DNA from 2 places in the Streptomyces incanus genome. Region 2 is predicted to be linked to the other one. Evidence: riboswitches for the same ligand, from Rfam matches in the RefSeq annotation. Region 2 holds a riboswitch; the other holds the start of a gene.
What was found. A riboswitch is a leader RNA that binds a small molecule or an ion and turns the genes downstream of it on or off. The one in region 2 is predicted to bind cobalamin.
Positions count from the first base shown of each region.

Region 1 (4,086 bases), on a different contig from region 2:
GTGGCAGCGTGACCAGCGTGCCCGCGCGGCGGCGAAGGGCGGTGCCGAGCGATGAACGACGGCGTGAACGGCGTGGCACTCGCCGTCTTCATCTTCTTCTTCGTCCTCGTCACGGCGATGGGTTTCCTGGCCGCCCGCTGGCGCAAGGCGACGAACGAGCACAGCCTCGACGAATGGGGCCTGGGCGGACGGTCGTTCGGTACCTGGGTCACCTGGTTCCTGCTCGGCGGCGACCTGTACACGGCGTACACCTTCGTGGCCGTACCGGCGGCGATCTACGCGGCGGGCGCGGCGGGCTTCTTCGCCGTGCCGTACACCATCCTCGTCTACCCGCTGATCTTCACCTTCCTGCCGCGGCTGTGGTCGGTGTCGCACAAGCACGGCTATGTGACGACCTCCGACTTCGTGCGCGGCCGGTTCGGCTCGAAGGGGCTGTCGCTGGCGGTGGCGGTCACCGGCATCCTGGCCACGATGCCGTACATCGCACTCCAACTGGTCGGCATCCAGGCCGTGCTGGACGTGATGGGCGTCGGTGGCGGCGAGAACACCAACTGGTTCGTCAAGGACCTGCCGCTGCTGATCGCCTTCGGTGTGCTGGCGGCGTACACGTACTCGTCGGGTCTGCGGGCCCCCGCGCTGATCGCGTTCGTGAAGGACACGCTGATCTACCTCGTGATCGCGGTGGCGATCATCTACATCCCGATCAAGCTGGGCGGCTTCGACGACATCTTCGCCAGGGCGAGCGAGGCGTACAGCGGGACCAACCCGGCCACGGGCGCGCCGCGCGGTTCGCTGGTGCCGGGCGAGGCGGGACAATGGACTTACGCCACGCTGGCGTTGGGCTCGGCGCTCGCGCTGTTCATGTATCCGCACTCGATCACCGCGACGCTGTCCTCGCGCAGCCGTGAGGTGATCCGCCGCAACACCACGATGCTGCCGCTGTACTCGCTGATGCTGGGCCTGCTGGCGCTGCTCGGCTTCATGGCGATCGCGGCCGGGGTCGAGGTCAGCAACGGGCAGCTGGCGATCCCGCAGTTGTTCGAGAACATGTTCCCGGCCTGGTTCGCCGGCGTGGCCTTCGCCGCCATCGGCATCGGGGCGCTGGTGCCGGCGGCGATCATGTCGATCGCCGCCGCGAACCTGTTCACCCGCAACATCTACAAGGACTTCATCAAACCGGACGCGACACCCGCGCAGGAGACCAAGGTCTCCAAGGTGGTCTCGCTGCTCGTGAAGGTGGGTGCGCTGGTCTTCGTCCTCACCATGGACAAGACGGTCGCCATCAACTTCCAGCTGTTGGGCGGCATCTGGATCCTGCAGACCTTCCCCGCCCTGGTGGGCGGCCTGTTCACCCGCTGGTTCCACCGCTGGGCGCTGCTCGCGGGCTGGGCGGTCGGCATGGTCTACGGCACGGTCGCGGCGTACGGGGTGGCCTCGCCGACGCAGAAGCACTTCGGCGGCTCGTCCAAGGTGATCCCGGGTATCGGCGAGATCGGCTACATCGGCCTCACCGCCTTCGTGGTCAATGTCCTGGTCACGATCGCCCTGACCTTCGTCCTGAGGGCCGTCAAGGCGCCCGAGGGCATCGACGAGACCCGGCCGCAGGACTACACGGCGGACGCGGGCGATCCGGGCGTCAGCACCGAGCTGCCCCTGGACACGGCTGACACGGCCGCCGACGGCAAGCGCTGACGCGGTACGCGGGTACGACAACGGGCCGCGGATGTCTCCGGCGGCCCGTTGTCGTACCCGTGGGGCGCACTCGCCCCACAGACATCGTCACCCGGCCGGTGGAGCCGTACGAGTTCGAGGAACTCGGTGAACTCACCGCGCAGGCCTGTCTGCGCGACGGGCTGCTCGACTTCGGGGAGAGCGACGCGTACCTCGGTGAGCTCAGGGACGTCGCCGGGCGGGCCGCGGCCGCCGAGGCACCGGTCGCCGTGGAGGGGACCGGAGCGTGTCCCGGGACGTCGGAGGCGGGCGGCGCGGGAAGGGTGCTGGACGGGGTGACGTTCGTACCGCGCGGCGGGCCGATGGCCGATATGGCCGGGCCCGGCGAGGCGGAGATCCGGATGCTCGCGGTTGCCCGCACAGCCCGGCGCCGGGGTGTCGGGGTGTCGGGGAGGCCCTCGTCCGCGCCTGTGCCGACCGGGCACGGGCCACGGAGGGGTGCGTACGGATCGTGCTGTCGACCCGGCGGACGATGCGTACGGCCCACCGCATCTACGAGCGTCTCGGTTTCGTCCGCTCCCCCGGGCGGGACTGGAACCCCGTTCCGCACCTGGACGACATCACGCTGCCCGCCTATGAGCTGACGCTCCGACACCCCTGCGGGCCCTGCACCGCAGCGCCCGCCGGGACACAAGATATGGGACTGCCGACAGCGCCCGGCACAAGATGTATGCTCATGCTCGCTGTCGCCGCAGGGGAATCCGGTGCGAATCCGGAACTGTCCCGCAACGGTGTACTTGTGCGTGTTCGCGTTTCCCGCGTGCCCGCACGGGCTTCAGTCCGAGGACCTGCCGACAGTGCGCCCGGCCGTCCGGTCCGGGTGCCCGACGTCCGGGCCTCGCGGAATGGGCCGGTGGACGCGTGGCACGTTCGCGTGCCCGTGTGCTGCCCCCGCCCTCGCCGAGGCCCCGTGCCGAGCGAGGGAGAGCCCCACGTGACCATCGCGCCAGCCGATCCTGCTTCAGCGGTCGAGGTGAGCGACGGCCCCGGTGCCGCGCTGCTGCGGACCCTGACCGAGCTGACCGCCGATCTCCCCGACGCCGACCCCGGCCGGGTCGCCGCCGCCGCGCTGCGCGGCCGGTCCGCCCATGCGGACGAGGCCGAGCTGCGCGAGCTGGCCACCGAGGCGGCGGCCGGGCTCATCTCCGAGGATCCCGTCTACTCCCGGCTCGCCGCCCGCCTGCTGACCCTCGGCATCCGCGCCGAGGCCGCCTCGCAGGGTGTCACGTCGTTCACCTCGTCGATCGCCGCCGGGCACCGCGAGGGCCTCATCGCGGACCGGACCGCCGAGTTCGTCCTGCTGCACCCGGACCGTCTTGACGCGCTGATCGACCCCCGCGCGGACGACCGCTTCGGCTACTTCGGGCTGCGCACCCTGTACAGCCGCTATCTGCTGCGGCATCCGGTCACCCGCAAGGTCGTCGAGGCACCGCAGCACTTCCTGCTGCGGGTCGCCGCCGGTCTCGCCGAGAACGGCACCCCCCGCGCGGTGGACGAAGTCGCCGCGCTGTACGGCCTGATGAGCCGCCTGGAGTACCTTCCCTCCTCCCCCACCCTGTTCAACTCCGGTACCCGGCACCCCCAGATGTCCTCCTGTTACCTGCTCGACTCCCCCAAGGACGAGCTGGACTCCCTCTACGACCGCTACCACCAGGTGGCCCGCCTCTCCAAGCACGCCGGCGGCATCGGCCTGGCCTACTCCCGCATCCGCTCGCGGGGTTCGCTGATCCGCGGCACCAACGGGTACTCCAACGGCATCGTCCCGTTCCTGAAGACCCTGGACGCCTCCGTCGCCGCCGTGAACCAGGGCGGCCGGCGCAAGGGCGCGGCGGCGGTCTACCTGGAGACCTGGCACTCCGACGTCGAGGAGTTCCTGGAGCTGCGCGACAACACCGGTGAGGACGCCCGCCGTACGCACAACCTGAACCTCGCGCACTGGGTGCCGGACGAGTTCATGCGCCGGGTCGACGCCGACACCGCCTGGTCGCTGTTCTCCCCGTCCGACGTTCCGGACCTGGTCGACCTGTGGGGCGAGGAGTTCGACGCGGCCTACCGGGCCGCCGAGGCCGCGGGCCTGGCGCGGAAGACGATCCCCGCCCGGGAGCTGTACGGGCGCATGATGCGGACCCTCGCCCAGACCGGCAACGGCTGGATGACGTTCAAGGACGCCGCCAACCGCACCGCCAACCAGACCGCCGAGCCCGGCCACGTCGTCCACTCGTCCAACCTGTGCACGGAGATCCTCGAGGTCACCAGCGACGGGGAGACAGCGGTCTGCAACCTGGGCTCGGTCAACCTCGGCGCGCTCGTCGACCCGGCGGCCGGTGACCTGGACTGGGAGCGGCTGGACGAGAC
Region 1 covers NZ_JBHSPC010000073.1:23,462-27,547, forward strand. Annotated here, with positions in the region: gene ACFP2V_RS22245 (DUF3311 domain-containing protein) at 1-55, shown strand, start outside; gene mctP (monocarboxylate uptake permease MctP) at 52-1,692, shown strand; partial or broken gene ACFP2V_RS22255 (GNAT family N-acetyltransferase) at 1,752-2,320, shown strand; cobalamin riboswitch at 2,402-2,541, shown strand; gene ACFP2V_RS22260 (ribonucleoside-diphosphate reductase subunit alpha) at 2,666-4,086, shown strand, end outside.
Region 1: linked by a shared signal. The riboswitch ahead of ACFP2V_RS22260 (ribonucleoside-diphosphate reductase subunit alpha) and the one ahead of ACFP2V_RS15470 (energy-coupling factor ABC transporter permease) in region 2 are both predicted to bind cobalamin.

Region 2 (4,086 bases):
CCCGGTACCGGTCGTCCCCGTCGTGCCCGCCGTCTGCTTCGTCTCCGGCTCTGGCTCCGTTTCCGTCGCCGTCGTTCCCGTTGCCGCTCGCTTACCGGTCAACAGCACGCCGAGACGGGTCAGTTCGCCCTTGCTGGACTGCACCAGCAGGCGCATCACCAGGACGGTCAGCAGCCCTTCGCTCACCGCGAGCGGGATCTGCGTGACGGCGAAGATGGAGCCGAACTTGCCGAGCCCGCCAAGGAACCCGCTCCCCGGGTCGGGGAAGGCGAGCGCCAGCTGCACGCTGGTGACGCAGTACGTGGACAGGTCGGCGACGAACGCGCCGCAGAACACCGCGGCCATCAGCGGCGCCCCGTACCGCCGCGCCAGCCGGTACACGCCGTACCCCGCCCACGGTCCGACGATCGCCATCGAGAAGACGTTGGCGCCCAGCGTGGTCAGCCCGCCGTGGGCCAGCAACAGGGCCTGGAACAGCAGGGTGATGGTGCCCAGCACCGCCATGATCGGCGGCCGGAACAGGATGGCGCCCAGCCCGGTACCGGTGGGGTGGGAGCAACTCCCCGTCACCGATGGAAGTTTCAGCGCGGACAGGACGAAGGTGAACGCTCCCGAGGCGCCGAGCAGCAGCGTGCTCTCGGGATGTTCCTTGACTTCACGGATGAGCGACCGGGCTCCGTGGACGACGAACGGCGCCGCCGCGGCGCCCCAGGCGACCGCGTGCACCGGTGGCAGAAAACCCTCGGCAATGTGCATGGCTCAGCAGACCCTCTCCAGCACCTCGTGGATGGTTGACGCGCCTTGGCCGGTCTCCTGGCTGACGGGTACCACCGCCCGAACTCCGCCTTCCCGGGTCCCAGGTGGACCCAGTGGCTGCCCGTCGGTCCTGTCGGGGGGACAGGACCAGGGGCCGGAGCCGGACTTCCCGATCACAGTGGCGAGGGCCGCACCGGTATCGCACCGGATTTCCCGTTCACCAAGGCGTGGTGACAGTAGACCCGGATCCGGCCTGGTGACAAGCGGGTACGGGGGGCGCGCGGACGGCGGTCCGCAGCTCATGCCCCCGCGCGCACCTGCGGCCCTGACAGCGGGTGGGCGTGGATGTGCACAGGTGGCACATCGGCCGCCCCCTCGCCGCCTGCCCGGGCGGCCACTGTTTCGTCGAGACGTCGGCATGAGGGACCGGGGCCCTGGGCAGAACCTTGCTGCAATTAGTATGCAACAACGAATTCCGGTCAGTAGAGGTGTGAGGTTCGATGACGACCCGACGAATACGGCGTACCACCGGCGCGGCCACCACGGCCGCCGCGCTCGCGGTGGTCGCCGCCTGCTCGGCACCCACCGGCGGTTCGGGCACCGCCGCGGGCGGCGGCGGGTCCGCCGAGTCCGTGGTGATCGGGGTCCCCTCCGAACCCGACACCCTGAGCCCCCTGCTCGGCTACGGCAAGGACGGCAACTCCAAGATCTTCGACGGGCTGCTCGCCCGGGACGCCGACCTGAAACTGAAGCCCGCCCTGGCGAAGGCCCTGCCCGAGATCGGCGACGACGGCCGCACCTACACCTACACCCTCCGCTCCGGCGTGACGTTCAGCGACGGCGAACCCCTCACCGCCGAGGACGTCGTCTACACGTACGAAACGGTGCTCGACGACAAGACCAACAACACCGCCAAGAGCGAACTGGACGCCGTCGAAAAGGTTCGCGCGGACGGCGACGACAAGGTCGTCTTCACCCTCAAGTACCCGTACGCGGCCTTCGCCGCCCGCACCGTCCTGCCCATCGTCCCCGAGCACATCGCCGGCGAGCAGGACCCCAACACCGGCGCCTTCAACACCGAGCCGATCGGCACCGGACCCTACGTCCTCACCGGTTGGAGCAAGGGCGAGAAGCTCACCTTCAAGGCGAACCCGGACTACTGGGGCGGCGCCCCCGAGGTGAAGAAGATCACCATGGCGGTCATCGCCGACGACGACGTCCGCGCCACCCGCCTGCGCTCCGGCGACCTCGACGGCGCGACCCTCCCGCCCAACCTCGCCGCCACCTTCGAGAACGACGACGGCCGCACGACGTACCAGGCCACCACCTACGACTTCCGCGCCGTCACCCTCCCCACCGCGAACAAGGTCACCGGCGACACCGCGATCCGCCGCGCCCTCGACCTCGCCGTGGACCGCCAGGCCATGGTCGACAAGATCCTCGACGGAGCCGGCCGCCCCGCCTACGGGCCGCTGCCCCTCGACGACCCCTGGTACACCAAGGACATCGAACGCCCCCAGGACCTCGCCGAGGCCAAGAAGGTCCTCGACCGGGACGGCTGGAAGGCCGGCAAGGACGGCATCCGTGCCAAGGGCGGTGTCCGGGCCACGTTCACCCTCTTCTACCCCTCGGGCGACAAGGTCCGCCAGGACCACGCCCTCGCCTACGCCTCCGACGCCAAGAAGGCCGGCATCGACGTCAAGGTCGAGGGTGCCACCTGGGAGGTCATCGAACCCCGGATGGGCAAGGACGCCGTACTCGCCGGCTTCGGCAGCACCGGCGACCCCGACTTCGGCCTCTACACCCTGCTGCACTCCTCCCTCGCCGGCGACGGCTTCAACAACATGCCCCGCTACGACAACCCCGCCGTCGACAAAGCCCTCGAGGCCGGCCGCCGCAGCCAGGACCCCGAGGACCGCAAGGCCGCCTACGACGACCTCCAGCGCGAGCTCGTGAAAAACCCCGGCTACACCTTCCTCACCCACATCGACCACCTCTACGTCCTCGCCGACCGCTGGGAGGGCCTGACCACCCAGGTCGAGCCGCACGAGCACGGCTTCGCCAGCGGCCCCTGGTGGAACGCCGAGGACTGGCAGCCGAAGAAGCCGAAGAAGTGACCGCCCCGCCCTGGGGAGCGATGGCCCGCCTCGTGGCACGGCGGGCCCTGCTCGCCGTACCCGTCCTCCTCGTCGTCACCTTCGGCGTGTTCGCCATCGCCGCCGCCTCCCCCTTCGACCCCGTCAAGGCCTACGCCGGCACCGCCGCCCTCGGCGCCGACCAGGAGACCCTGGACCGGCTCCGGGACAACCTCGGCGTGGACCGCCCCTTCGCCGCCCGCTGGTGGGAGTGGCTGACCTCCGCCGTCACCGGCGACCTCGGCCAGTCCAGCGTGCTGCGGCAACCGGTCGCCGACGCGATCGGCGAACGGATCGTGTGGTCCACGCTGCTGTGCGCCGTCGCGTTCGCCGTCGCCGTCCTCCTCGGCACCCTGCTCGGCGTGCTCGCCGCCCGCCGCCCCGGCTCACTCCTCGACCGTACGGTCACCTCCCTCGCGTACTCCCTGGAGGCCGCGCCGGTCTTCTGGATCGCCCTGCTCGCCGTCTGGCTCTTCGCCCTCCAACTGGACGTCCTCCCGGCCGGCGGCCTCACCGACACCGGCAGCGACCAGGTCACCGCCGGACAGGTCGCACGCCACCTGATCCTCCCCGCCGGCGTCCTCGCCGTCTCCCAACTGCCCTGGTTCACGCTGTACGTCCGTCAGGGCGTCGGCGACGCGCTCGCCGAGGACCCGGTACGCGGCGCCCGCGCCCGCGGCCTCGGCGAACGCACCGTGCTCCTCGGCCACGCCCTGCGCTCCGGACTCCTGCCCGTCCTCACCCTCATCGGCTCCCGCGTGCCCGAACTCATCACCGGCGCCCTGCTGGTGGAGACCGTCTTCAGCTGGCCGGGCATCGCCGCCGCCACCGTCGAGGCGGCAACCGCCGTCGACTTCCCGCTCCTGGCCGCGCTGACGACCCTCGCCACCGCCGCCGTCCTCGCCGGAAACCTCCTGGCGGACCTCCTGTACGGACTGACCGACCCGAGGGTGAAGCTCAGTGAGATGTGATTCCGATGGCTGACACCACAGCTGACACCACACTGGAGAAGGCGAACACGACCGGGTCCGCAGCCCCGGCCGCCGACTGGCGCTCGCGCGGTCCCGCCCGCCGTTCCACCCACACCCTGCGGCTGCGCGTCTCCGCCACCCTGGTCGCCGTCACCGCCCTCGCGGTCCTGCTCGTCCCACCGCTGGTCCAGCTCGACCAACAGGCCGTCGACCTCGCCTCGAAG
Region 2 covers NZ_JBHSPC010000038.1:36,653-40,738, reverse strand. Annotated here, with positions in the region: gene ACFP2V_RS15470 (energy-coupling factor ABC transporter permease) at 1-756, opposite strand, end outside; cobalamin riboswitch at 787-996, opposite strand; gene ACFP2V_RS15465 (ABC transporter substrate-binding protein) at 1,257-2,873, shown strand; gene ACFP2V_RS15460 (ABC transporter permease) at 2,894-3,862, shown strand; gene ACFP2V_RS15455 (ABC transporter permease) at 3,868-4,086, shown strand, end outside.